2 regions of the Paraclostridium dentum genome follow, and region 1 is predicted to be linked to the other one. Evidence: predicted binding sites of a transcription regulator. Region 1 holds the regulator's gene; the other holds the start of a gene.
What was found. The regulator HrcA, encoded in region 1, represses chaperone genes, less so after heat shock. The targets are predictions, from matches to a motif close to TTAGCACTCNNNNNNNNNGAGTGCTAA.

Region 1 (15,756 bases):
AGTAAGATATATACCCTATATAAATTAAATTTATCAAGATATAAGTTGAAATATCTACTTATTCAATTTTCCTAGTTTTTCGTTAATACTTCTTATTCTATGACTGAATATATTCCATACCACAATATAAAAAACTATAAATGTCAAAATAAATGAAGCTATTCCAAAAAAGTTCTTAGGCATCCATCCTGTTAAATATGAAATTGGAAAATATACAATTGTAATAAGTATTAAATTTATAGACGTCTGTTTTAATAAACTCCATTCTTCTATGGAGTATACAACACTTAGCCCTGTACAATAAAACCCAATAAATGCTGAAGCTACAAATTGCATAAAAAACTGTTCTCTAGTTGTTTCAAAACTACTTACATCGTTAGTTAATAAAATTATAAAAAACACTAATTGACCTATGAACACCCCCACTGGTATTCCCTGAAAAATTCCTCTATGTATAAATGTTTTTATATATTTACTCATTCTAAAAACCTCCATTTTTTAAATAATCTTTTATTTTTGATATGTATCTTCTAGATATACTTTCTTTTTTACCATCTATAAAATTAATAGTTAAATTTCCACTAAAACTCATATCTATATTTTTAACTTTCTTTAAATTTACAATAGAAAATTTCGAAACTCTAATAAATGATGTATTTTTAAAATTTTCTTCTATTTCATATAGTCTTTCGTCTACTTCATATCTAAAATCCTCAGTTTCAACAAATACTTTTTGATTTTCACTGTAGAAAAAATATATGTCTTTTATATCTAATATATATACCTTTTTATCTGATTTACCTAAAATGTATTTGTTTTTTGTAGTTTTTAGTTTTTCTAAAATTTCTATAGCCTCATCATTCATCTCATTTGACCTTAGTATAACTTGAATTTCTTCATACCTTTTGTCTATGTCTATATCTATTTTCATATATTTGACCCCCTATCTGAGTTTAATTATACATCATCAATTTTTTAATTCTATAAATTATATATAAAAGGTATTTTTAGTTGTATAAGCGGTATTTTTTTGAACATAAAAAAAAACTATATTATTTAATATAGTTTCTTTTCTTATAATAAAAATTTATTTAATTTTATTTTTCATGAGAGTAAAGAGTTCCACCTATTAACTCTTCTTCTTTTTCTAAGTATTCTCCAACTCTTGGGTTTATTGCTTTAAAGAACATATTTAAGAAGTTTAATAATATAAAGAATACTACATATGTTGCTATAAATATTTCTATATTACCTAATAAATTAAACATTTGGCCTAATTTTGCATGTCCTATAGATGTAAAGTATACAGCTAACTTATACGCTGCTAAAGTAGCTATTGCTAATGGGAATGTAAATGATGCATATGTTGGTTTAAATCCTTCTTTAAATAATTTTAATATATATCCATATACAACTACTAAAAGAATTAATCCTGTTACTATTAACCAAGTTAACATATATATATTAGGATTTGGATCTATTGTTAATATACCTACTACTCCAAGTGGTGCAGGTGAACAAACTATACCAACAGTAGGTAATTTTTTATCATCTAGTATCTCACTTTTAAATACTATATAAAGAACTACTGGTAAAAGTATTGTGTAGAATACAAATCCAAACATTAACATGAACTGAGCTATTTCAGGTATTATACCTCCCATACCTTTACTCGCAACACTACCTGTTATCATACCTGTATATACGATAAAACAAGTTGGCATTATATTGCTAAATTTCTTTTCTTTAATTCTTATTACTGTATAAAAAATAATTATTGCATAATGATATATAGCTGCCCCTATCCATAATGTACTACATACAGTTGGAAACTTAGGATAGAAGTATCCACAAACTAACCAAGTTACCATACCAAGAGTTGGATAAAATGTTCCTACAACTGGATCTTTTAGCTCTTTATACATTACCTTTGGAAATTTTATTAATCTTATAAGCATAAGAGTAAGCATTCCTAATGCTATAGCTATAGCAATTGGTTTTAAATATCCGATATTTTTAATTTGCCAACTATTGCTAAGTGTTATAAATGCTAAGCACGTTCCACTTATACCTATGTGCATATTCTCAAGTTTATTTATATATTTATTCATTTAACCACCCTCTATTATGATATTTTGTATTTATAAATTATTTTTTTAAGTCTGATTTAATTTTTAATTACATATATATATATACCTCTCAAGTATTGATTTTACACAGTTTTAAGCAATTTTACTAATTCAAGTTTTTCATACTTATCATTTATTTTTTTAATGGTTATCTATGCATCCATTAATTTAACTTATCTTTAGCTATTTTTTAATTTGAAAATTTTATAGTTTTTTTGCATAAAAATATCCTATATAAACAAACATTTTTATCAATGTTTTATATATAGGATACATAAAAGTATAATTATTAAATTTTATAAGTCTATTTCATTAAGAATTCTTTTAAGTTCTCTTAATTCATCGGTACTTAAAGTCAACCCTTTTCCCATTTTATCATGATTTGAATCCCAATCTCTTATATCAAATTTAGGTGCTCTATCATTCCAACTTACTAAATTCAATTCTTTTTTCCATCCATTTGAAGTTTCCGAAATAACACCAAAGTTTTCTTGTATATCAAATTTTATACCTGCCATATCATCACCTCTTAATTATTTTCCTGTATATAGTTCAAATCTATAAACTTGATTAGTTATATTATCTTCTCTTCCTTCTTCTACCTTCTCTTGAAACATTTTAAGTGGTCTAACATACATATCATAAGGAGGATAAAGCATTTGATATGATACTAATTCCTCTCCCGTTTCTGAATGTTTAACTATACTATGTACATAATATAACTTCCCTTTAAAATGTCTGTATGGTCTTTGAACCTTTATTTCATTACTCATAATTTTCACCTCTTTTTACCCTTATATACCCAGTTTGAAATTTTTTATTTATACTTTTAAACAGCTACACTAGCTTCTTTATTTAACATTGATAATAGTTCAGATATATCAGAAATTTCGTATGTAGGTTTTATATCGTTAGATTTTTTATCTAAAGGATTAAACCATACACAATCAATACCAAAATTCTTAGAACCCTTTATATCAGAAGCTAAACTATCTCCTATCATAAGAGTATCTTCTTTTTTCATAAAATCGTACTTATTAAAAATTATTTCAAAAAACTTAGAGTTTGGTTTTTCAACTCCCATTTCTTCAGAAATAAATATATCATCAAATAAATACACCATTTTAGAATCTTTAAGTCTTTGTTTTTGAGTCTTTCCTATCCCATTTGTTCCTGCAAATATTTTGTATCCTCTATTTTTTAATTCCATTAAAGTTTCCATAGCTTTGGGAATTGTTTTATGTCCTTTAGTTAAGCAATTTTGATATTCTTTTTCTACTATTTCACCTTTAACATTATATCCATACAAAGCAAAAAATTCTTCGAATCTTTTAGTTAGTGCCTCTTCTTTTTCTATAGTTCCTTGTTCTATCTGACTCCAAAATCCTCTATTTATAGACTTATACTGATTAAATGATTTTTCATTAAAAGGAATATTATACTTTTTAAAAATAACCTTTAAAGAGTTTCTTTCGTTATCTTGAAAGTCTAATAAAGTATCATCTAAGTCAAATATTAAATGTTTATATTGTTTCATGTCTTCACCTCTTTTTATATAATACTCTATTTTAATTAAAAATAATATGGATTTAATTAAATTTTGAACCTAAATTAGCTTGTCCTATTTAAAGTAAAAATAGAGAAGAGCTTAAAAGTACTCTTCTCTAACATCCACAATTAGGGGTAACTTCTACAGGTATCACTCTATCTAAATCAGTTCCCTTACAACACATTTTTAAAAATCCGCAACCTACCCTTTCACCTACAAATGTTGTGCAAAAACACCCATCTCCAAAACTAAGAGCTGGACTAAAGCTAAGGTTTCCTATACTGTAATCAGATAGTTCAAATTCAATAAGAGGATTCTTTACAGGGTGGCCATGCTCATCTACTAATATTCCAAATATCATTTGCTTACAACCGCACATAACCTCAACCTTATACGGAAACATTAACTTAAGGCAAACAGGTCTTGGACCATGAGGCTTACATTCTGGTTTCTTTTTCTTTCTTCCCCTATAGCTATCATCTAATACAAGTTCTTCATTATCAAAATTTATTTTATCTAGTATAAACTGATGAAGTTCTTCTTCATTCGTTATGTGTTTTCCATCTATCATAAAATTGAATTTACTCATAAACCCTCCCACCTCATAATAATTTTAAAGAATACTATATATTATGTTTAAGTCTTGAAAGTTGTTCATACTAAAATAGAGTCTTAATTTTTACATATAGAATAAAAAAAGTAGTAATCTTAACCTAAGATTACTACTTTTCCCTGTTAGCTTGCCTTTTTAAAAGTTTCAACTTCTTCTTTTAACCAATTTTTACCTTCAACTAGTCTTGCAACTAGCATAGAACTTACTGTATTTCCAGTTGTGTTAAGTACCGTGTTAGGTATATCTGTTATTGTAGTTATTACTGTTAATAAAGGAATTGCTTCAACAGGGAATCCGAAGATGCTTACCACGAGCATCTCACCTATAAGTCAGCCACCTGCTACAGGAGCCATAAATACTCCAACAACAAGTACTGTAACTAATAAGTTTAATATGTTCGATGGATCTGCCATATTTCCACCTAGTATTCCAGTTAAAAATGCAACTTTTACTATAACGGATAATACCGAACCATCTTTATGTATATTAATTCCTAAAGGTATAACTGTTTCAGCTATATCATCTGGTACCCCTATTTTTTTACTTGCTTCTAAGTTAGATGGTATACAAGCAGAGCTTGAAGATGTCGCAAGAGCTGTAGCTATTGGACTTATAGAGTTTTCATAGAATTTCTTAACTCCTTTTTTACCACCTGATAAGTATGCATATAATGTATAACATACTGCAAAGTATATTGCAGCTAATACACAATAAGTTAAAAATACTCTTATATAACCTGCTATTATTTCTTGACCTAGTTCACCTATAATCGATGCTGTATAACATCCTAAACCTATAGGCCCCAACTTCATTATAATTCCTACTACATTTAATATTACATTTGTTCCTTCATTAAGTATGTTCTTTATAGTCTTTGCTTTTTCTCCTAAAACGGCAATTGAACTTCCTATTAGTACTGCAAATACTACTAATTGTAATAAGTTACCGCTTGAGAACAATTCACTAAAATCAGAAACTGTAACTGAATTTACTATTTGAGTTAGTAAATTTCCTTTTGATGCTATTTTCTCTTGGTCTGGAGCAACCATCATTTCTTTTACTGAGTGAATATCGATTCCTTTTGATGGATTGAAAATTATAGTACCTATAATACCTACGACTGCCATAACTAATGTAGTTAATGTGAAAACAATAATTACATTTTTCATTATTTTCCCGAATCTTTGCATGCTATTGACGTTTGCAACCCCCGATGCAACGCTGAAGAACACAAGTGGGACTACTATCATCATGATTAAATTGATGAATAAATCTCCAAATGGTTTAAGAACTGTAGCTTTTGGCCCTAGTATAAGTCCTACTATGGCTCCAATTATTGTACAACCTAGTAACACAAATGAAGACTTATATGTTTTTAAAAAGTCTTTCATGTGTAAACCCCTTTCCTGATATGAGTATATTTGTCGCTCCCGAAGAACATTGTATACAAAACATTTTTTTAAGTCAATGAATTCGATAAAGTATAGTTTTTTACAATATTTCACACTTTATTTATAGCTTTTTTCTATATATTGGAAAATAACACAAAAATAAGGCTATAAATTTAATGTTCATAGCCTTATATATTAACCTTATATTGATTTTTCTTCGATTTCCTCTTTTATATTTTTCTTACTTGCTACTCCAGTAAGCATAAGCGTTAATGCCCCATCAGCAGTTACATTACAAGCTGTTCCAAAGCTATCTTGAAGAGCAAATATAGTTAAAATAAGAGCCGTTCCTGTCTCATTAAATCCTAATACACTAGTTATTAATCCAAGTGATGCCATAACTGTTCCTCCTGGAACTCCTGGAGCACCTATAGCAAATATACCAAGTAAAACTATGAATAATATCATCGATGATACATCTGGCAACTTACCATAAAGAATTTGTGAAACTACCATAACGAAAAATACTTCTGTTAAAACTGATCCACATAAATGTATATTTGAAAATAATGGTATTGAGAAATTTAAAATATCTTTTCTTAAAACTTTGGATTTTTTCGCACATTCAATTGAAACAGGCAAAGTTGCCGCTGAAGACATACTTCCTACAGCAGTTAAGTATGCAGGTCCATAGTGTTTTAATACTTCCATAGGATTTTTCCCCGACATAAACCCACTTAAAGCATATAAAAATGCAAGCCATATAAAATGCCCTATAAGAACTATAATGATTACTTTCATAAATACTGGTAATTGATTTGTTATAGACCCTTCATAAGCTAATGTTGCAAATGTAGTTGCAATAAAAATTGGAAGCAATGGAATTACTATTTTTTTTACTAAACTAAGAACTATATCTTGAAATTGATCTAGTAATTTTTCAAATAAATCTGCCTTTGTCCAAGCAGTTGCAAGACCTAATATTATTGATAAAAATAAAGCACTCATAACAGGCATAATTTGAGGAATGTCTAATTGAAATATAAGAGATGGTAATTCTCTTAAGGTGTCTGTAGTTGATTGTATTGATAATTTTGGAATTAACATATATCCGAAAATAGCAGAAAATGTAGCTGCTCCGATAGAAGATATGTAAGCAAAAGTTATAGCATATCCTAAGAGTTTAGAAGCATTGGTTTTAAGTTTTGCAATAGATGGAGCTATAAATCCTATTATTATTAAAGGAACTGCAAAGAAAATTACCTGACCTAAAATATACTTTAATGTTACTATAACATTCATAAAAGATTTTGGTGAATAAAGTCCAATTAATAGACCTAAAAAGACAGCTAATATGAGTTTGAATATTAAGCTATCAAATAATTTTTTCATAAAAATCCCCCCTCTTTAAATGTTATATAAACAAAATAACATAGTCAACTAACTCTTCACTTTATAGATATTTTCAATAAAATCTATTTAACTGTATAGAGTTTTTTTATACATCAAAAAATGAACTCTAATTAGAGTTCATTTTATCTTATACTTTTATTTTCCTTTAAAAAAGTCTTCTATCTTTTGTCCGAAAGTCTTCTTTTTTTCATGAACTTCATCTCCACAAGACTCTGCAAATGCTTTTAGAAGTTCTTTTTGATTATCATTTAATTTTTTAGGAATTTCAACTGTAACCTTAACATATTGATCACCTCTTGCATTCCCTCTCATTTTTGATATACCTTTTTCTCTTAATCTAAATACTGTTCCTGTTTGAGTTCCTGCTGGAACATTATACATTACTTTACCATCTAAAGTAGGAACTTCTATTTCGTCTCCAAGTGCAGCTTGAACAAATGTTATAGGTAATTCAAAGTATACATCATATCCATCTCTTGTAAATAATGTATGAGGCTTAACATTTACTATTATATATAAGTCTCCCCTAGGTCCACCTTTTGATCCTAAGTCACCTTGACCACTTAACTTAATTATTTGATCATTATCTATACCTGCTGGTATATCAACTTCTATAGTTTTAGTTTTTCTAATCTTTCCATTTCCACTACATTTAGGACATGGTGATTCTAAAACTTCTCCTTCTCCGTTACATGTAGAACAAGTTCTAGTACTCATTATATTTCCAAATGGTGTTCTTTGAGCTGTTCTAACCTCTCCAGAACCGTTACATGTTGGACAAGTTTTTTTAGATGTTCCATCTTTTGCGCCGCTTCCGTGACATTCACTACACTCTTCAGTTCTATTTATCTTTATAGATTTTTTAACTCCAAATGCAGCTTCTTCAAATGTAATAGTTACAGTTTGTTTTATGTCAGCTCCACGTTCAGGACCTCTTCTTCTAGGTCTTCCTCCGCCAAAACCGCCTCCGAACATATCACCAAATATATCTCCGAATATATCTTCAAAGCCTCCAGCTCCACCGTTAAAGCCTCCAAATCCGCCTTGTCCTCCGAAGCCTCCATTTACACCATCATGACCAAATTGATCATAATTAGATCTTTTTGTATCATCTGATAATACTTCATATGCTTCGTTTACTTCTTTAAACTTTGCTTCTGCTTCTTTATCATCTGGGTTTCTATCTGGATGATATTTCATTGCAAGTTTTCTGTATGCTTTTTTTAACGTTTGTGCATCAGCACCTTTGTCGACACCTAATACTTCATAATAGTCTCTTTTAGCCACGCTTGCCACCACCTTCGTATCACATAACAATAGCTTGTAGACGTCTACAAGCTATTATTAATTTTATATATTTATTATATACAAGTAACGTTGATTTTCAAATACTATTTTTGATCATCTACTTCTCTGAAATCAGCATCTACTACATTGTCATCTTGTTTAGCTTCTTCTTCAGCTCCACCTTGTGCTTGTTGATCTTGAGCAGTTTGTTGGTACATTTGCTCAGCTATTTTGTGGAACTTTTTGTTTAATTCTTCTAAAGCTTTATTTAATTCTTCAGCTGTAACGTCTTCTTTAGCTTTTAATTCTTTTAATTTAGCTATTTCTGCTTCAACTTCAGATTTAGCATTAGCATCAACTTTATCTCCAGCATCAGCTAAAGTTTTTTCCATTTGGTATATAGTAGCTTCAGTTTGATTTAATGCTTCTATTTTTTCTTTCTTTTGTTTATCTGCTTCAGCATTCATCTCAGCTTCTTTAACTTTTGCTTGTATTTCTTCTTCACTTAAGTTAGTTCCTGAAGTTATAGTTACCTTTTGCTCTTTTCCTGTTCCTAAATCTTTAGCTGTAACGTGTACTATACCGTTAGCATCTATATCAAAAGTAACTTCTATTTGAGGTATCCCTCTTGGAGCTGGTGGTATATCAGTTAATTGGAATCTACCTAAAGTAGTGTTGTCGAAAGACATACTTCTTTCACCTTGTAAAACATGTATATCAACAGCAGTTTGGTTATCTGCAGCAGTTGAGAATACTTGAGATTTTTTAGTTGGTATTGTTGTATTTCTTTCTATTATCTTAGTCATTACATTACCCATAGTTTCTATTCCTAAAGATAATGGAGTAACGTCTAGAAGTAATAAATCTTTAACATCTCCAGCTAAAACTCCACCTTGTATAGCAGCACCTGCAGCAACACATTCATCTGGGTTTATACCTTTGTGAGGTTCTTTTCCTATGAATTTCTTAACAGCTTCTTGAACAGCTGGTATTCTTGTAGATCCTCCTACTAATAATACATCATCTATATCAGAAGTTGAAAGTCCAGCATCTTGTAATGCTCTTCTAGTTGGTTCCATAGTTTTTTCTACTAAGCTTGCTGTTAACTCATCAAACTTAGCTCTTGATAAATCTATGTTAAGATGTTTTGGTCCTTCAGCTGTAGCTGTTATGAAAGGTAAGTTTATATTTGTACTCATTGTTGAAGATAATTCTTTTTTAGCTTTCTCAGCAGCTTCTTTTAATCTTTGAAGAGCCATTTTATCATTTCTTAAATCTACACCTTCAGATTTTTTGAATTCTTCAGCTAAGTAATCTATTATAACTTGGTCAAAGTCATCTCCACCTAATCTGTTGTTACCAGCAGTAGCTAAAACTTCAAAAGTTCCATCTCCTATTTCTAGTACAGATACGTCAAATGTTCCTCCACCTAAGTCAAATACTAATATTTTCTTTTCTTGATCTAATTTATCCATACCGTAAGCAAGTGCAGCTGCAGTTGGCTCATTTATTATTCTCTTAACATCAAGTCCTGCTATTCTACCTGCATCTTTAGTTGCTTGTCTTTGAGCATCTGTAAAGTATGCTGGAACTGTTATAACAGCTTCAGTTACAGGTTGCCCTAAGTAGCTTTCAGCATCTGATTTTAATTTTTGTAATGTTATAGCTGATATTTCTTGTGGACTATAATCTTTTCCATCTATATTAACTTTGTAATCAGTTCCCATGTGAGTTTTTATAGATATTATTGTTCTATCTGCATTAGTAACTGCTTGTCTTTTAGCAGGCTCTCCTACTATTCTTTCTCCATCTTTTGTAAATGCAACTACTGATGGTGTAGTTCTCATTCCTTCGCTATTTGCTATTATTTGAGGTTCTCCACCTTCTAATACTGCAACACAAGAGTTTGTTGTTCCTAAGTCAATTCCTATTATTTTTCCCATTTTAATATCCTCCTTAAAAATTTATATGTTAATTGATATTAATTCAATTTTATTTTTTTATTCTATGTTAGCAAGATACTTTAACCATTGATGGTCTTAGCACCTTTGTACTTAATTTATACCCTTTTTGTAAAACCATAACCACTTGGTTTGCTGGTGTTCCATCTACTGATTCTTGCATAACTGCTAAGTGTAGGTTTGGATCAAATTCTTGACCTTCAGCTTCTATTTCTTCTAGTCCGAATTTTTCAAATGTAGCTTTTAATTGTTTTTGCACCATATCTATGCCTTTATACATGTTATCTTCTTTATCTGTACAAGCATCCATAGCTCTTTCCATGTTATCCATAACAGGTATTAATTCATTTAATATTTTCTCATTAGCAAATACACCCATAGTTTCTTTCTCTTGTTGAGTTCTTCTTCTATAGTTTGCGTACTCTGCTTGAAGTCTTTGAAGAGTATCTGTAAGTTCTTCTATCTTGCTATCTTTCTCATCAGCTTCATCTACTTCTTTAGCTTCAGTAGCCTCTTCTATAGCTTCTTCGATAACTTCTTCTACTTCCTCTGATGCATTATCTTTTATATCTTCTTGTAATTCTTCTTGTATATTGTTTTCCAAAACTTACACCCCTAACTATTTTTTGTTTAGTAGTAGTCCCATGTAATTTAATATAGAGTATACTTTTGAATAATCCATCCTTGTTGGACCTATCAAGCTTATTTTACCTACTACATTTTTATCTATATTGTAAGTTGCAGTTATAATACTACAATCTTGAGCTACCTCACATTCATTATCGCTTCCGATAATTATATTTAGGTTTTCTTTTTGTATTCCTTTAGATTTAAGCATACTAGATATATTATCTTTCTCTTCCAGCATATTTAGAAATGTTTTAGCTCTAACAACATCACTAAATTCTGGGAAATTGAATATATTAGTTGCCCCGCTTAAAGATATTGCTGTATTGCTTTCTTCAAAATCGAAGTTTAGAGCATCAATAAGCTTATCAATAAATAAAGAGTTTTCTGTTATTTCATATTTTATATAATTTAGAAAATCTTCATCAATTTCAGTTATATTTTTTCCTGAAAGCTTCTTAGTAAGATTATCAGAAATTAAATTAAGTTTAGATTGATCAATCTGTATATTGGTTGATATAATAGTATTTTTTATTTGCCCTTTTTCTGTAACTATTATTAAAACCATACTTTTTTCATCTAATCCAACCAATTGAACATGTTTTATAACTTGAATATTTGATGTATTTTTAGTAACAGCTATAGTTGTATAATTAGTTAACCTAGATATCAACTTAGATGTTTCATGTATCAAATCTTTCATATAATTCATGTTTTGGTTTATTGACTCTTCTATTAAATGTTTTTCAATATCATTTAATTCACATGTACTCATTAAAGAGTCAACATATAACTTATATCCTTTTTCTGAAGGAATTCTCCCTGAGGAGGTATGAGGTTGAATCAAATATCCTAATTCTTCTAGGTCAGCCATTTCATTTCTTATAGTGGCTGCACTAACTCCTAACTCATACTTTTTAGAAAGAGTTCTAGACCCTACAGCTTCTGCAGTTTCTATATAATCTTTAACAATAGCTTTAAGGATATTTAGTTTTCTTTCATTTAATTCCATATAATCCAAAGCCTCCTCTTTTGTTAGCACTCATTTAGTTGGAGTGCTAAAAGATTATATATATTTTATATCACTTTAAATTTGCTTTGTCAACACTTTTTGATTAATTTAAAAATTCTATGAACACACTATTAGAAATTTCTCTTCCTTTTTGAGTTAGAGAAATGTTTTTTCCGTCAAATCTAACAAGCTCTCTTTTTATAAGCTTATCCATGACTTCTTGATATATATCATAAAAATCTGTATCAAATCTTTCTTTAAATACATCTATATTTATCCCTTCATTCATTCTAAGTCCCATAAATATAAATTCCTCTATCTTATCTTTTTTTGTTAATTCTATTTCTTCACTAACAGGCCTTATATTTTGCGTAATACACTTATTGTATTCACATATGTCTTCTATATTTGAATATCTAGTATCCCCTATAAATCCTGACGCTCCTGGCCCTAACCCTAAATAGTTGTCACACTTCCAATATATAATATTATGTTTACATTCTAAATCTTCTTTTGAATAATTAGATATTTCATACTGGTTATATCCATGTCTTTTTAAAATATCTATTGTATAGTTATACATATTTATATCTGTATCTTCATCTAGTAATTCAAATTCCTTATTTTGATACATATCATATAACTTCGTTCCCTCTTCCAATATAAGTGAATACGCAGATATGTGTGACGGATTTAACTTTATAATTTTATCCAATGTATCTTTCCATTCTTGAGTTTTTTGGTTTGGAAGCGCATACATTAAATCTATATTTATATTTTTAAATCCTATATCTAATGCATCGTAATAGTTTTTCTCAAATTCTTCATATGTATGTATTCTTCCTATAGATTTTAAATGATAATTTTGAGTAGCTTGAAGTCCTATACTCAATCTATTTATACCCATTTTTTTCATAGCTTCAAGCTTTTCTCTATTTATTGTTCCTGGATTACATTCAATAGTTATTTCTGCGTCTTTTTTTATATTAAAATTCTCATTTATATGATTAACAAGTTCTTTCAGTTCATCTACAGTTAAAATACTTGGAGTTCCTCCTCCAAAGAATACTGTATCAAAACACTTGTCCTTAAATTCACCTTTATAAAATTTCATTTCTCTTTCTATATTTATTAGATATTCTTTCTTTTGATTACTATTAATTTTATACGAGTTAAAATCACAGTAATAACATTTTTGCGCGCAAAACGGCACATGTATATATAGTCCTAACATAATTACTCCTTAATATTTAAATATAATTATATATATTATACCTCAAAACATAACTATTCTAATCTTATTAATCTAAAATTCAAATAAAATATTACTTTATTGAACTTCTATATAAACCACGTAATAATTTTCTTAAGCACAAAAAAGAGATAGTAAAATTACTATCTCTTTTTTATCTATTTTTAAATAATTAATTAATTATTTTTTTGTTTTTTTGACATTACTGAATAAACTGGTAACCCTATAGCCGTAACTATTAATCCACCAGCAGCTACTAAAGTATTATTCATTAATTGGTTAACTATAACGAATAATCCACCAGCTATTGCTATTAATGGTATTATTGGGTATAAAGGCACTCTGTATGGTCTTTCTAAGTTTGGTTGATCTTTTCTTAACTTCATTACTCCTATGAAAGTTAATACATAGAATACCCATATTATGAATATTGTTAAATCTGTTAATAAGTTGAATTGTCCTGATAATGCATATAAACAAGCAAGTATTGCCATTAAGAATATTGCATTTGCTGGAACTCCACCTTTATTTAACTTACATAATGCTTTACTTCCTGGTAATGTACCTTCACAAGCTAATGCGTAAGATACTCTAGGTCCAGTTAATAAGTATCCATTTAATCCACCGAATACAGATATTAATATACCAACTGTTACTATTTTACCACCCATTGGTCCAAATATTCTTTCTGCAACTAATGATGCTGGGGCACTTACTGTTGCCATTTCACTAGCTGGTACAACCCATAAGTAAGCTAAGTTTATAACTACATAAACAGCCATAACTATTGATAAACCACCAACTATAGCTTTTGGTAAATCTTTACCTGGGTTTTTCATTTCTCCTGCTATAGATCCAACATTTATCCATCCATCATATGCGAATAATGCTGCTATTAAAACTTGACCTAAAACAGCTCCCATAGATAAGTTTTCACCTATGAATGGAGTTGTTATTGAGTTATCTCCTGATCCATTTATAAATCCGAATACTATTATAACAGCTAATGGTATTAATTTACATATAGTTGCTACAGTTTGTATTGTTCCACCTAATTTAGATCCTACTGTGTTTAAAACTGCTAAAAATAATATAATTCCTAATGCTATTGGTAATACAACTGCCATATTAGTCTCACTTTGACCTATTAAAGTAGCTGCTTGTTGAGCAAATATTACACCTAATGCTGCTGCTGTCGCCGGGAAGAATAATACCGCTTGCATCCACCCTGTTAAAAATCCTAATCTGTCTCCATATATCTCTTTGATATATATCATCATACCACCAGTTTTTGGTATTGCTGCAGATACCTCTGCTGCTGTAAGTCCAGCTGCTATTGTTATAACCCCAGCTATAACCCATGCTAACATACCTAATCCTGGTGCTCCACCTGTTGCTGAATATATAGCTTGAGGTTTAAAGAATACCCCTCCACCTATAACCATACCAACAACTGTAGAAAGCGCTGCCGAAAAACCTAAAGTTTTTTGAAGTCCTTTGTTGCTCATCGTTTTCCTCCTTATATTTCTGCTTTATTAAAATGTCCAATATGAATATTACTACATTTTTTTATAAATAACAATACATTTCGACACTTTTATTTTTTTTTTTATAGTACTTTAAATAAATTCATTTATTTTATAATTTAGGATAACCATTACCTCATTATTTTATTAAATTTTAATTAGTTTTTATACTAAATTTTCTACATTTTTTGATTATTTCTACAAAAAAAATGAAGGGAAAATTCCCTTCATTTTATAATAATTAGCTATCTAATTTTAGTACAGACATGAACGCTTTTTGTGGAACTTCTACAGATCCAATTTGTCTCATACGTTTCTTACCTTCTTTTTGTTTTTCAAGAAGTTTCTTTTTACGTGATATATCTCCACCGTAACACTTAGCAAGAACGTCTTTTCTAAGTGCACTTATAGTTTCTCTAGCCATTACCTTATTACCAACTGCAGCTTGTATAGGTACTGGGAATTGATGTCTAGGTATTTCACCTTTTAATTTTTCACACATTGACTTCCCTCTTGAGTAAGCTTTACTTTCATGAACTATAAAGCTAAGTGCGTCAACTTGTTCTTTGTTTATTAATATATCTAATTTTACAAGCTTAGAAGGAACATAATCCTTTAACTCGTAATCTAATGATCCATATCCTCTTGTTCTAGACTTTAGAGCATCAAAGAAATCATAAACAACTTCATTAAGTGGAAGATCATAGTGAAGCATTACTCTTTTTTCATCTATGTATTCCATATTTATCATATCTCCACGTCTCTCTTGGCAAAGTTCCATAACTGTACCTACATAGTCTTTAGGAACTATTATATCACCTTTTACCATAGGCTCTTCTATCATTTGTATCTCATCACGTTCTGGTAAGTTAGCTGGATTTTGTACCATAACTAATTCCCCATCAGTTTTTGTTACTTTATATATAACAGATGGTGCTGTAGTTATTATGTCTAAATCGAATTCTCTTTCTAATCTCTCCTGGATTATCTCCATAT
Region 2 (15,756 bases), 400 kb from region 1:
TTACAACGCTTTGATAACCATCTTTAGATATTGTGAGTATATAAGTACTATAAGCCCTAGGAGAATTAGGAACTTGAGAGTAAATAAAATTTGGAGCATCTAATGATACTTTTTTTACCATCCCAGATGAATTGGTAATTAGATTTTTATAAATGTATTTACTTTTAGTGCTTCCTTCTTTAGGCATTGCACATATATTTATAGAAACTCCTTCAATTGGGAAGTTTGTAATTTCATCAGTTACTTTAATTGTCAATAATCCTTTATACAAAAAAATCCCCCCTAAATAATCTATTAATTTATATGTATGAATAAAATATTTAAAGTGTACCATTTGTAGTATTAAGTTAACTTTATGATAAAAATAGAATAAATTAAAAAATGTAAAAATTTTGAAAAACAGAAGGTAAAAAGGGACTCTATGTAGAATTATTATACATGAAGTACATTTAAGTAAAGGCAGGGAGAACTTTATTAATGAAAAAAAAACGGGGAATGAAAAAATATATTTTTATATTCATATTTATTTTTATAATCTTTTTCCAAATGTTTAATTATAGGGTGGACGCATATGAAAAAGAATCTAGAGGATTTAATGTTTTGGTATTAAACTCATATAATCAAGGGCATCACTGGGAAGCAGCTATAATGGATGGGCTCAAATCTTATTCTAAAAAAAATCCTGATGAGGGTATAAACTTTAAAATCGAGTATCTAGATTTTAGAAACAATTATAATGATGAATACATAGAGTCATTAAAACACATGTTAAATGAAAAGTACCCAAGAGGAAGTATAGATGCTATATACACTGTAAATGATGAATCTTTTGAAGTGTTTAATAAAGAAGTTTTAAATCAAAATAGCAGTTTTTATAAAATTCCCTTAGTATTTAGTGGGGTAGATGGGAAATTAGATATAAGCAAAGAAGAAAAAAAATATATGGCAGGGATATATCATGGTGACGATAGTTTAAGTTTAATGAACTTGGTATATTCACTTAATCAAAAAACTCAAAATATAAATTTAATAGTTGAAAAGTCTAAGTATGGAGAATCTGTGAAAAGCGAAATTAATAAACTGATAGATACTTATTTAAACAATCAAATAGATATAAATTACATACAAAGTAACTATACTGAAGATCTAATAGATAAATTAAAAAAGTCAGATAATAAACCAGATACTATAAACATTATAGCTGGTGAATTTCAGTGCAAAAAATCAAGTGGATATGTAGAACCTAAGGATTTAATAGATGATATTAAAAAGTATAGTAGTGAACCTATATATTCAAATGACCAGACTTATTTATATTCAGGTATTCTTGGAGGACATGTAGATATAGGTCAAGAACAAGCAAAGATTATTTGTGATATGATAGTTAAAATAAAAAATAGAATACCTATTGAAAAGATTGAAAATGAGGTAGAGCCAGGTGCAAAGGCATATGTTGATTATAAGAGTATATATGAATATGATATAGATCCTTTTGATGTAGGAACAAGTGTAAATTTAATAAATAAAGGACCATATGAGGTACTAGCTCCAAGATGGATGAAACATTTATTACTTACTTTGCTTGTATTATTTTTGATGTCTATTGTATTTGTTGCTAAAGCAGCTTCAAGATATAGAAAAGATATTAAAAAGCAACAAGAAGATGAAGAAAAAGCAAAGGAACGTGAAAAATTGAAGTCTGACTTCATAGTTAATTTAAGTCATGAGTTAAGAACACCTATAAATATAATATTGGGCACAACTAAACTTTTAGAATGCAATATATCTAAGGGGAAAATTGAAGAAGAAGATATTATAGATAAACTAGAAAATATAAATCAAAACTCATACAGATTATTAAAAATATCAAATAACATAATAGACATGACAAAAGCTGAGTGCGGAATGCTTAGTCTAAATTTAGAAAATTGTAATATAGTTAGTGTAATCGAGGATGTTTTTGAATCAAGTATTGAATTTGCCAAAATAAAAAATATAGGTATGATATTTGATACAAAATATGAAGAAATAAATACTGCTGTGGATGTTTATCAAATACAAAGGGTAGTATTAAATCTTTTATCAAATGCAATTAAATTTACAAATGAAAATGGAGTTGTAGATTTATCAATTTATAAGGATGAAGAGGACATTATTATAGAAGTAAAAGATAATGGAGTAGGAATACCCGATAATAAGTTAAACTATATATTCCAAAGATTCTACCAAGTGGAAAATTTATACACTAGAAAAAACGAAGGCAGTGGAATTGGACTTTGTATATCCAAAGAAATAGTAGAAATTCATGGTGGTAAGATAGAGATAGAAAGCAAAATAGGAGAGGGATCCTTGTTTAGAATTATTCTTCCTATAAAAATAGATGAAAGTTTAGCAGAATATGATCCTTCAAATTATATAGAGACAAACAAAATTGTGAATTTGGAGCTATCAGATATTTAAATAAAGCGTAAAAAAAGAAGCTATAAAAATAGCTTCTTTTTTTATGTTATTCATTTATCTTCATTATAAACTTAACTTTTCCATCCATATCCTTATTAAGGCCAGAGAAGTTATTATAATCTTTAGATAGTTTAACTATTTCATCTTTTACATCTACTAAACCTTGTATATCGGATAATTTAGTATTTCCTTCTTGATAGATTTTATCTAGCCCATCTTTCTTTAATTTATTAACACCTTTATATAATTCATTAGATCCTTTTGCTAGGTCATTTGTTCCTTTTAAAAGTTTGCTTGAATTATCATTTAAAGTTTTAGTACCACTAACTAAGCTTTTACTACCTTGAGATAGTTGGTTAGTACCTTTGCTTAACTCACTAGTTCCTGCAGCCAACTTTTTACTACCATCTTCAAGTTTATTAGTAGCGGCTGATAATTGTTTTGAACTACTACTTAAAGTTGAACCGGCATCTATTAAAGATTTGAAATTAGAGCTAAAACTATTTGAACCAGATTTTAAGTTTTCTAGTCCAGCACTTAAGTTATTAGCCCCACTTACAGCACTGCCCATTCCATCTTTTAAACTATTTAGGCCACCCCTTTGACCTTCAGAAACTTGACTTAAAGAACCTGCTAATCCTCTTAATTGATTAGCAACTTCTGGATTAGATTCATCTAAAGACCCAGCTATATTGTTTAATCCTCCAGCAACTTGGTCTATATTATTTGTAGAGGCTATTAAGCTATCTACACCAGAAGCTCCATTAGAAAGTCCAGAACTAAGTGCATTAGCACCGTCACTAGCACTATTAATTCCATTGTTAATAGCTGAGTAAGCGTCATAAAGCTTATTAGTATTTCCTACAAAAGATTCAACACCATTAGAAAACTTACCTTGAGAATCATTTAGCTGACTAAGGCCACTACTTACGCTTTTTGCACCGTTATCTAAAGATGGAGCTGATTGATTTAATTTATCTATACCACTACTTAAATCCTTAGATCCTTTATCCAAAGATTTTACACCCTGATCAAATTTGGCAAAATTAGTGTTTAGTTCATTGTTTCCGTCCAATAATTTTTTAGATCCATCTAATAAATCATCTCCGCCTTTTCTTAAATCATTTAAAGATTTAGATAAATCATCTAACGTAGAGTTTTTATCAATTCCTTTAAGTTCTGGAATTTTTGGAGTTGCCATGACCATTATATTAGGCATTTTAAATTTATTAGCATTTCCTTCAATAACTAGTGTGTCTTCTAATTCTAAATAATCTTCTATATCTTTACTTAAGTCTAAGCTTTCTTTTAAACCAGGGAAAGATGCAAATGTTACACTAGATTTTTTACCATCATCTAGAAGTTCTCCACTATTTATTTTTATATTTTTAAAATTATCTCTTTCAAATAAAACTTCAGTAGCTGTTAAAAATGGTACATACATATCTCTATTTTTACCATTTACTTTACGGATTTTCTTTTCATTATTTTTAAGATCTATAGTTATTTTAAATTTACCTGATTTTCCATCAATTTCTTTAGCACTAACTTTTTTGCCATTTAATTCATATTGAATATCTACATCAATAGGGAGTTTTTTAGAACTCTCTCCTTGGTAGTATAAATCCTCTTTATTGACATTCCACTCAACTGAATCATCATTTATTACAGGTTTTTCATCACCTTTTACATTTTTTATATTTTTAAGATTACTAGAATCAGTAAATTTTCCAAGTTTTTCATCGCTGTTTATCCAAGTAGAAACAATAGTTTTTTCAACGCTACCATTATTATTTAATATGGCATATACAGTTTCTTCTTTTTTTACATCTGCAAAGCAAATCCCAGTATTTAAAAATATCATAAGTGTAGTTAAAGTAGCTATTGAAGCCTTTGGTAAATTAATTCTTTTCATCCTTATATATCCCCCTTGTTTAAATTTTTAGGTTGTGGAGTAACAAACCCTTTACTAGTTTTTATTATAAATTTATGGCAAACTAATAAAATTGCAGGAAGCATAAAAATGATTATAAACATACTTATGATAGCTCCTCTTGCCATAAGTGAACATAATGCACTTATCATTTCTAGTTTAGAAATAAGTCCAACACCTATTGTAGCGGAGAAGAATGATAAAGCACTTGTTACTATTGATCTTGCACTACTTTGTATTGAAGCTGTCATAGCTTCAAACTTATTATCATTTACAGCCAATTCTTCTTTAAACCTAGAAGTTAAAAGTATTGCATAGTCAACGGTTGCACCCAGTTGAATAGTACCTATTACTATTGATGCGATAAAAGGTTCTACAGTACCTGTATAGTAAGGTATTCCAAGGTTTATAAATATAGCTGACTCAATGGCTAAAACTAATAAAATAGGTAGAGAAAGTGATTTAAATACTATTGCTATAATTACAAATATAGCTATTATAGATACTAAACTTACTTTCTTAAAATCTGTGTCAGCAATTTTTATAAGGTCATCAGTTAAAGGTGCTTCTCCTCCAACTAGACCATCTCTGTCATACTTATGAACTATGTTATTTAGTTTATCTATTTGAACACCAGCTTCATCTGTTGCAGCTCGATACTCTGAATTTACTATGAGTTGTTCGTATCCACCAGACTTAACTGAACTTATTAAATCATTTGGAAGTATATCTTCAACTATTGCAGGACCTATTACTTTTTCAAGTGCAACAACTGAATTTATTCCATCTAAATTCTCAATTTCTTTAATCATTTGGTCAACTTTATAAGAATCAAGTGAATCTTTAACCAAAATTATATTTGTACTATTCATTTTGTAGTCATCTTTTAATTTGTTTGTAGAAACTATAGATGGTAAATCATCAGGTAAAGATTCGTCTAGGTTGTAATAAACTTTTGCATTTGATGAACCTATTACAGATGGTATAAACATCAATAAAAATAAAACTACTAATAATTTGTAATGTTTAACAACTATTTTTGATGATTTTTTAAATGTAGGTAAAATTGGTTTGTGTTTGTATTTATGAATTTGCTTATCAAAGATTAGTATAAGAGCAGGAAGTATAGTAACTGTACATATAACTCCTAGTAAAACCCCTTTTGCCATAACTAAGCCCATATCCATTCCAAGGGCTAAATCCATTGCACAAAGAGCTAAAAATCCTGCTATTGTAGTTAAGGAACTACCAAATACTGCTGTTGTGGTATTTGAAATAGCTATTGCCATTGCATCTATATGACTATCATATCTGGATCTTTCTTCATCATACCTGTGAAGTAAGAATATGGAGTAGTCCATGGTAACTCCCAGTTGTAATACAGCACTTAGTGCCTTGGTTAAATAAGAAATTTCACCAAATATTATATTACTACCGAAGTTATAGATTATAGCAAATCCTATACTAAGTAAAAATATAAATGGAGTAACATATGAATCCATTGTAAAACTTAAAACTATTAATGTAAGTATTACAGCAACTACTACATATAGTGGAGTTTCTTTATCTGAAATGTCTTTAGTGTCTTTTATGATACTTGCCATACCACTTAGAAATGCTTGCTTTCCTGTAACTTTTCTTATTTCTTCTACAGCATTTAATGTTTTAAGAGCTGCAGAACCTTCTTCTAATTTAATAACCATGAGAGTTGAATTTTCGGTATACAATAAGTCTGTTACATCTTTTGGTAGAAGTTCTCTAGGTACTGATAAATCTACAACATCATCAACCCACAAAACATCTTTTACACCTTCAACTTTAGTTAATTTTTCTTTGAGCTTAGCTACATCTTTATCTTCCATGTTTTCAACTATTAACATAGCCAAAGATCCGCAATCAAACTCGTCTTTAAGAATTTTTTCTGCCTGAGTTGTCGATAAATTATCTGGTAAATAACTTAAGATATCATAGTTTATGTCTGTGTTTAAAAAGCCAATTGCTGATGGAACTAATAATAGTATAGCTATTACTAAAATTAACTTACTTTTTTTAGCTATTTGTTTTGACAATCCCCTCATCTAAAGTTTACCCCCCTCTAAAATATTTAGGCATGCCCAAATTTGTTTACAAAATAGATTGTATGAGTAGTACAACCTATATGTCAAGTATATTTATGTTTTTTATTATTTCATTAATTTCTATGTTATTAGTTGAATCTTTAGTGTCTAAAATAATTTGAATTACTTTTTCTTGGCTTATATTTAATAGTAAAAGCCTAGTTTTTATTGTACTTTCAATAATTTCATCTAGTGTTAAGTTGATATCATTTTTATAAAATCTACGCAAAAGTTCATCTTCACCAGCTGAACCAATTACAATGCTTAGACTTATGTCCTTTTCTTTAAAATCAAAATTTAACTCTCTTAGATTAGCTTTTAATATTTCACCTAGAGTTTTAAGATATTCCTTTCTCACTGAGTCTATTTCAGATGCTTCTATGTAAACTCTAAATAAAGATTTATTAGTTGCTATAGTCTTTATGTATATATATTGGGTTATAGCATAACTAAGCAGAGGATCTATAGACTCACTATTTGATCTCTTTGTATGAAAATAAATTCTTTCGATCAAATTTTTATAAAGATATAAAACAATATCTTCTTTTTTCTTGAAATAATAATATAAATGACCTCTACCTAAATTACAGACTTGTGCTATTTGCCTTATTGTTGTTTTTGTATACCCCTGTTGAATAAAAAGCTTAGATGCTTCTATTATTATCGTATTTCTAATGTCATCCTTGTGTTCAAACTCCATATTGATCACCCCTTTAATTTTGTTTATAGTATCATTTTAACAACATTTTTTTGATTTGTAATCTATTTTAAAAAAATTAGCACTCTAGTATTGACAGTGCTAACAAAGATGATAAAATAATAAATGTAGGGGGATTTACTTTATCCCAATTTTATTTAATAAAGATAAATTTAAGGAGGAGATAAATATGGAAAATAAAAAAGGAAACATATCAATACATACAGAAAACATATTTCCTATAATAAAAAAGTGGTTATATTCTGATAAGGATATATTTGTAAGAGAACTTATAAGTAATGGTTGTGATGCAATAAATAAATATAAAAAATTAGTATCACTAGGGGAAATAGAAAATAAACAAGAGCAAGATTATAAAATTAATGTAACAATAGACAAAGATAATTCAACTCTTATATTTGAAGACAATGGAATCGGGATGACTGAAGAAGAGGTTGAAAAATATATAAATCAAGTTGCATTTTCAGGAGCTGAAGACTTTGTAAATAAATATAAAGATAAAATGAGCGAAGAAAATGATATTATTGGACACTTTGGATTAGGGTTTTATTCAGCATTTATGGTATCTAGCAAAGTTCAAATAGATACTTTATCATATAAAGAAGGTGCTCAAGCTGTAAAATGGGTAAGTGAAGGTCAAACAGAATATGAACTTTCAGCAAGTGAAGATAGAAAATCAAGAGGTACTACTATAACTTTATTTTTAGCTGATGATAGCAAAGAGTTTTTAGAAGAGTACACAGTAAGAAGTATAATAGATAAATATTGTTCATTCTTACCTGTAAATATTTATTTAGATGTTAAAGATAGCTCTAAAGAAAAAGATGAAAATAGTGAAAATGAAATAAAACCATTAAATGATACTTATCCTTTATGGTTAAAATCTCCAAAAGATTGTACAGATGAAGAATATAAAGAGTTTTATAGAAAAGTGTTTAATACCTTTGATGAACCATTATTCTGGATACATCTAAACGTAGATTATCCATTTAATTTAAAAGGAATATTATATTTCCCTAAATTAAAAAATGAATTTGAACTTATAGAAGGTAAAGTTAAATTATATAATAACCAAGTTTTCGTTGCAGATAACATAAAAGAAGTTATACCGGAGTTCTTATTATTACTGAAAGGTGTAATAGATTGCCCAGACTTACCATTAAATGTATCTAGAAGTTTCTTACAAAATGATAAAGATGTAAGTAAAATATCTAAGCATATAATTAAAAAAGTTGCAGATAAACTAAAATCACTTTATAAAAATGAAAGAGACAACTTTGAAAAATTCTGGGATGATATACAAGTATTTATTAAGTTTGGATGCTTAAAAGACGAAGGATTCTATGATAAGATAAAAGATATTTTATTATTTAAAGATATAAATTCAAACTATATTACACTTAATGATTACTTAGAAAAATGTAAGGAAAAACATGAAAATAAAGTATTCTATGTAAGTGATGAAGAACAGCAATCACAATATATTAAGTTATTTAAAGATTATGATTTAGATGCAGTTATACTAGACTCTAGTATAGATAATCACTTTATATCTTTTATAGAATTTAAAAACCAAGGAGTTACATTTAATAGAATAGATGCAGATTTATCAGATGTATTAAAAGACAAAAATGAAGAGGAAAACAAAGAAAATAAAACAGAAATAGAAAATTTATTCAAAGAATATGTTAAAGATAAAGTAAAAGATTATTCTGTAGAAAGCTTAAAGAGCGAGGATACTACAGCTATAATATTAGTATCTGAACAATCTAGAAGAATGGCTGAAATGAAATCACAATTTGCAGGAATGGATCTAGGAATGAGTTTTGAAGAAGAAAAAACTTTAGTTATAAATGACAATAGTCCTATAATTAAAAAGTTAGTATCTTTAAAAGACGATGAAAGTAAAAAAGATCAAATAGAGTTAATATGTAATCAAATTGTAGATGTTGCATTGCTTGCAAATAAAGAATTAGACGCTAAGGAATTAGATGAATTTATAAGTAGAAACAATAAACTTATGAATATGTTAATAGGGTTATAGGGATAAGGGAGTATTAATATGTTTTGCTACACAAGCTGAAAAGATGCTTGAAATGTAGCTAAAACATATTAATACTCCTTACTTATGTTACAATTTTTTATTTATAAGATAAGTTTCAATAAGCAGTAGTGCTATTGAAGCTATGGTTGAGATTATAAAGTTTATAAAGCTAGTAGAACATATTAATACTCCAACTACCATAAAGATAAATCCATTTGCTTTGATTTTAATATTAAAAGTAGGTAATCCATCATATTTTTCAAGTGCAGATAATAAAAGGCCATAACCTATGAAACATATACCTATAACCAATCTTAGACCTACTAATTTGGTAAACATATTTAACACATCCTCATTAGAGATAATTTAAATGGTAGTTATTTTATTATATGCGTGGGTGAAAATAAATTGAATATTAACAGTAATAATTGGTGTGAAAATTTGGAAGGTTCCGAAAATAGATTGATATATATATACAAAAATGGTATATTTGAATTGTAAAAACACAATGTTTGTAAAATAACAGAAAAGTATGGGGGACATGATTATGAAAAAATTATTATCAGTATGTTTTATGCTTATATTATCAGTTATAACATTAATTGGATACCTAAACCAAAAAAGAAAGAATAAAACTGTTTAAGCTCCATAGATACAATATAGTATTTCTATAGTGTATTACGCTGAATATTAAAATGAAATTAGTATAAAAGGGTTCATTATTATATTAAAATACAAGCTAAAAGCTTTGGTGTATTTTGAATATAATAATGAACCCTTATTAGTTATAATTTATCAGATTGATTTTACATATTTTTATTATTTTTTTCTTGTTTTTTTATTTTATTTTCAACTACTTTGCCGACTGAAAACTTTACTATAGCGTATAAAGCAATAGCAATAATAGCACAAAGCATACCTTGTTTTGGATTAGTCCATAATAATAGTACCCCTACAGATAAGCATATAAAACCATTTATAGATCCATTTATCTGGTCTTTAGAATAAAAGAAAGGAAGTCCTTTGTACTTCTCTATTCCGGAAACTATAAGCCCATAAGCTATAAATAATAATCCTAGAATAGCTCTTATTCCAATTTCAGTACCAATCATTAAAAAACCCCCTAAAAAATCATATTTACTATAATCGTAATCAGTTTACAATAAAAAAGTCAAGTAACAAAATTTTATACTAATTTTTGGGTATTGTTTGATAATATAAATTTAGGGTAATATTAATATAGTTTAAACACGGGAAACTTGAGGAGAGAAATGATTTTGAGAAACAATATGAAAAAAATATTTATATATGTATTAGTTATAACATTTATATCTTTGGGAGTGATAGCTATAGATGGTATATATGATAATATATACACCATTAAATTGATAAACACTGAAAATGAAAAAATGGTAGGGGATTTATCTGAAAAAGATATAAATGAATATGAAGGTAAAATAAAAAATGAGTTGAGAAATGAGCTTAATCAAAAGCTTATGAAAAATAAAAAAAATATAAAAAATAGTTATTATGCTCTGGGGAAAATAGAGTCATTGAAAAAAAACTATAAACAATCAAATTACTACTTAATAAAATCTATTGGATATATGGAAAATAAAAATAGTGAGGTAGATTTTAAAATATATAGAAACTTATCATTTAATGCTATTCGTACAAATGACATTAATCAATTTAAAAAATACTTTAAAGAAGCTAAAAAAATTGCAACTAAATCAAATTTAACTGATGAACTATCAAATTTTTACTTTTCACTAGCAAGGATGAATTTAAGATATAAAGGAAGCATGTACGATAGTATTGATTTAATGAAAAAAGCTATAGAATTAGAAAGCACAGATAAAACAAAAATGGCAGAATATAATTTTTTGGCATCTTTATATAGGTCTAGCGGGCAATTTAGCTTATCATTAACTTATGTTATGGAGGGTTGGAAAATTGCATATGAGAATAAAGACTATGAAAATATGTGTAAAGCAATTATAAATTTAGGCGAAAATTATTATGTTCAAGAAAATTATAAAAAAGCCGCATATGTATACGAGTCAATTCTTAAGGATGATAAGTTTAAAGCAAATGATAAAAATTTATCAGTTATAGGATATTTAATGGAGTCGTATTTCAAATTAAATGAAAATGAGAAAGCAGAACAATTAAAATCTAGATATGAAGATATTGCAAATGAATTAGAACCTAGTGAAAAAAATAAAGAATTAATATGGCTTTATATGGTTTACTCAAATGTTAAACTAGAGCAAAATAATCTAAAAATATCTGGGGAATATTTAGATAAAGCTAAGAAATTGTATAATGAAAATTCTTTAAATGCTTATCCTAATTCAGACTTGTATTTAAAAAAATTAGAGATTGGAAATGATTATAAAGGTGATTCAAATATCACATACTCACAAACTCTAGAAAGTTATAATGAATTATTAAATGAAATTATAAAAAGAGGAATAAAATCAGATATATATATAACTGTATTAAAAGATATAATCAGTTTAACAGAAGAACACAATGATTATAAAAATATTATAAAGTATAATAAAATTTTAGATGAATACGAAAATAAATCTGAAAATGTAGAATCTACAGATACAATATTTTTTGAGTTACAAGCTAAAATATATAAAGAAAGCCAAAAAGCTCAAAATCTTAAATTATTATTTTCTATAATTTTATTAGCATTAATTTCTATACTCGCACTTATAGTAGCTATAAAAAATAGCAAGATAAATAGGCTAAATAAAGATTTAGAAGAAATTTCTATAAAAGATCCTTTAACGGAGGTATATAATAAAAGACACTTTTACAATGTATTAGAAAAGCTTTCAGATGATGAAAAAGAAATTACATTTATAATGATAGACATTGATTTTTTTAAAAATTTCAATGATAATTATGGCCATTTAAAAGGCGATGAAGTATTAAAAAAAGTAGCTAAAATACTTGAAAATACATTTAGTCAAGATTATGTATTTAGATATGGAGGAGAAGAGTTTGCTATTGTATCCGAAAAAAGTTTAAAGGAAAGTTTATTGCTAATAAGTATATTAAGAGACAAATTATACAAAGAAAATATAAAACATGAATTTTCTGCAGTTAGTGATAGAGTGACTATTAGTATAGGAATTGAGTGTAGTAAAATAAGTTCTAAAGAAGATGTAGAAAAGATTATAATAGATGCGGATGAAAGATTATACAAATCCAAGATAAATGGAAGAAATAGATATACTTGCTTTTAAAATATCGTATTTCCGAGGAAATTTCGATATTGAAATTGTTGTAAATTGAAAAAAATTAAATTTAAATTGGGATTTCTAAGTACTATTATAAATAAATGAAAAAGTATAAGTTAAAATAGGTCAGGCAACTTTTGTTGCCTGACTTTTTTTCACTTGATAAATTGCAATTATAAAGAATATGTATAACTTATAAAATTTAGTTATACAAAACTGGGTGTTCTTTGAGTGGAAAAAAGCTTTTTAAGCAACGGACGAAGTCGTTGGCGACATGATCGAAGAGAATTTTTCATGAAAAATTTAACAATAAAATTCTAATATGTTTGAAGATTTCAAACAAAAAGAAAATTTATAATTAATTTGTAATTTAAGGGATTGTACAAACTTGTCGAATATGATAAGATTTAGTCAACAAGATAACTACGAGGGGTTTTGTATATAGGGCATTAAGGTATGACATCAGACATTATAATTTAATTATTTAATTTAAAATGAAAACGTTAACCTTAGAAAAGGGGCCAGGAAAACAATAACATACGTAATTATCTTAAGTTATCATCAATGTATTTTGAAATTATATTATACTTAAGAAAGGACGAGTGAAATTATGAGTACAACAGCAGTGAAGAAAAAAAATAAATTTCCAATGGGATTTTATATTTGTGCAACTACATTTGCATTTGAGAGAGCAGCTTACTATGCTTCAAAATATCTAATCTATATTTTCTTAATTACAGCAGTAGTTAAGGGTGGTTTAGGTATAGAAAAAGGTCAAGCAGCTATGATGCAAGCAAACCTTGTAGCATTTACTTATCTTTCACCTATAATAGGTGGATATATATCTGATAGATGGATAGGTGCTAGATATACGATACCTTTAGGTATGTTTATTATGGGGGCAGGTTATTATGTAGGATCAATAGCCACATCATCATCTATGGTAGGTTTAATGGTTATTTTAGTAGCAATTGGGACAGCGTTTTTCAAAGGGAATGTTTCAGCTGTAAATGGACAATTATTTAAGAATCAAGAAGAGCTAGATTCAGCTTTCTCTGTTCAATATTCATTTGTTAATATAGGTTCTTTTGTAGGAACTACAGCAGTTGGAGTTTTATATGCTCAAACATTTGCTAAAAATGGAGTTTTAGGATTCTCTCAATGTTTCTTCCTTGCAGCAATCTTATGTATTATAGGTGGATTATGGTTTATATTTGGATGGAGATTCTTAGGAGATGCAGGAAAGAGACCTTTCAAAGAAGGTGTCGTTGCTGAAAAAACTGAGGCTAAGGATAATACACCTTTAACTCGTACAGATAAAAAGAGAATATGGGCTATAGTTTTAGTTTCTGCTTTCTCTGTATTATTCTGGTTATTCTGGTATTTAACTTACCTTGCAGTTTATGATTATGGTGCAGCATTCGTTGATATGAATGTTGGAGGATTTGATGTACCTTTAGCTTGGTTTGACTCATTAAATGCATTAACTTGTATAGTATTAGGTCCAATATTTGCAGCTTTATGGTTAAAGCTTTCAAAGAGACCTCAAGGGGATATAAGTTTATTTAAGAAAACTGGATTAGGATTTATATTCTTAGGATTATCATTCTTTATGCTAGTTGGAGCAGAGTTTGCAAGAGGAATAGGGGCTCCTGATACAGCTAAGGCTAGTATACTTTGGATAGTTGCATTTGGAGTTTTATTAAGTATGGGAGAGATGTTCTTCTCACCACTTGGAAACTCATTTGTAAGTAAGTATGCTCCTAAGAGAGTATTAGCAGTTTTAATGGGAGTTTGGACTTTCGCAACTTTCGTTGCTGGAAAGAGTTACGGATATTTATATGACTTTACTTTAAAATTCGATATGATAACTGTATACACTGTTATACCTGTTATATTATTCGTTGCAGCTGCATTACTATTTATATTTGATAAGAAGTTAAATAGTCTTGTTGAAGATGAAGAATCTAATGCAAAAGAAAAGTCTATAGCATAGATAAGAAAAGGAGAAGGAGCCTTATATGTTTTGGCACACAAGCTGGGAAAATGCTTGAAATGTGCCTTCAACATATAAGGCTCCTTCTGTATGAGTAAGAGCAAGGAAGTTTTGCTACACAAGCTGGAAAGATGCTTGAAATGTAGCTAAAACACAATAGTACTCCCTCTTTGTGTTGGGGGCGATAGATGGATATTATATTTTGCCACACAAGCTGGAAAGATGCTTGAAATGTTGCTAAAATATAATATCCATCTATCTTAATTTGAGAAGGTGATTGTATAAGGTTGGGATTTGAAATAAAATAGATATAGATTAGTAAATATACAGGTATTGGAGTTATGCATATGGGAGATTATATAAGCTTTATTGAAAATGCGTGGAAGAGATTTATTAATACAGGGGAAGTTGATTTAAGCGTTAGAAACGATATAAGAGATTCTTGGATAAGATGCAAGTCTTATGGAGTTGATTACAATAATGGTTGTGGAAGTGTAAAACATGATAATATTAAATGTTTAATAGAAAAAAATAGTGAGCTTATTTCTGTATCGAAGCCTATTATGGAAGGTATATATAGTATGGTTTCAGGTTCAGGATTTGCAATTATGTTAGCTGATAAGGATGGATATATTATCGAAGTTATTGGTGATAAGGATATAATGGATAGGGCTAATGAGCTAAACTTTTTAAAGGGAGAGCTATGGACTGAGAATATAGTTGGGACAAATGCAATAGGAACCGCTTTATATCTTAATAAGCCAATTCAAACAATAGGAGCAGAGCATTATGGTAAAAATCAACACTCTTGGACTTGTTCAGCATCTCCAATTTATGATGAAGATAACAACTTAATAGGTTGTATAAATATGTCTGGAAATTATTATGATGCACATTTACATACTCTAGGAATTGTAACAGCTGCAGCTAAGTCAATTCAAAATCAGCTAGCCTTAACTCTTTCATATAAATTACTAAACATTACTTTTGACTCTATATCAGAAGGTATGATTGTTGTTAATCAAGATTTAAGTATAAAGAAAGTAAATGGAAGAGCTTTAAAAATATTAAATACATCATTAGATAATTTAATAAAGGTAAATGTTGAAAATATATTAAAAGATATAGATTTTTATGAGATTTTAAATGAAGATAAAAAACTAACTAATATAGAGTGCGATTTTTATATTAATTCTAATAGAATAAAGTGTGTAGTAAATATAACTAC

Region 2: the regulator HrcA is predicted to act here: its motif matches at 7,287-7,313, upstream of htpG (molecular chaperone HtpG).

Annotation. Positions count from the first base shown of each region.
Region 1 is NZ_CP183813.1:578,077-593,832, reverse strand. Features, by position in the region: gene ACN6I1_RS02615 (DUF3021 domain-containing protein) at 55-480, opposite strand; gene ACN6I1_RS02610 (LytTR family DNA-binding domain-containing protein) at 482-931, opposite strand; gene ACN6I1_RS02605 (TDT family transporter) at 1,098-2,111, opposite strand; gene ACN6I1_RS02600 (YdbC family protein) at 2,426-2,647, opposite strand; gene ACN6I1_RS02595 (DUF1653 domain-containing protein) at 2,663-2,902, opposite strand; gene ACN6I1_RS02590 (YjjG family noncanonical pyrimidine nucleotidase) at 2,959-3,666, opposite strand; gene ACN6I1_RS02585 (hypothetical protein) at 3,794-4,267, opposite strand; partial or broken gene ACN6I1_RS02580 (dicarboxylate/amino acid:cation symporter) at 4,414-5,682, opposite strand; gene ACN6I1_RS02575 (dicarboxylate/amino acid:cation symporter) at 5,884-7,074, opposite strand; gene dnaJ (molecular chaperone DnaJ) at 7,231-8,382, opposite strand; gene dnaK (molecular chaperone DnaK) at 8,487-10,325, opposite strand; gene grpE (nucleotide exchange factor GrpE) at 10,393-10,947, opposite strand; gene hrcA (heat-inducible transcriptional repressor HrcA) at 10,963-11,982, opposite strand; gene hemW (radical SAM family heme chaperone HemW) at 12,086-13,216, opposite strand; gene ACN6I1_RS02545 (APC family permease) at 13,411-14,742, opposite strand; gene lepA (translation elongation factor 4) at 15,002-15,756, opposite strand, start outside.
Region 2 is NZ_CP183813.1:980,597-996,352, forward strand. Features, by position in the region: gene ACN6I1_RS04360 (peptidoglycan-binding protein) at 1-271, opposite strand, end outside; gene ACN6I1_RS04365 (ATP-binding protein) at 478-2,460, shown strand; gene ACN6I1_RS04370 (hypothetical protein) at 2,507-4,375, opposite strand; gene ACN6I1_RS04375 (efflux RND transporter permease subunit) at 4,378-6,471, opposite strand; gene ACN6I1_RS04380 (TetR/AcrR family transcriptional regulator) at 6,548-7,210, opposite strand; gene htpG (molecular chaperone HtpG) at 7,398-9,272, shown strand; gene ACN6I1_RS04390 (hypothetical protein) at 9,360-9,611, opposite strand; gene ACN6I1_RS04395 (hypothetical protein) at 10,079-10,384, opposite strand; gene ACN6I1_RS04400 (diguanylate cyclase) at 10,550-12,538, shown strand; gene ACN6I1_RS04405 (peptide MFS transporter) at 13,143-14,528, shown strand; gene ACN6I1_RS04410 (sigma-54-dependent Fis family transcriptional regulator) at 14,876-15,756, shown strand, end outside.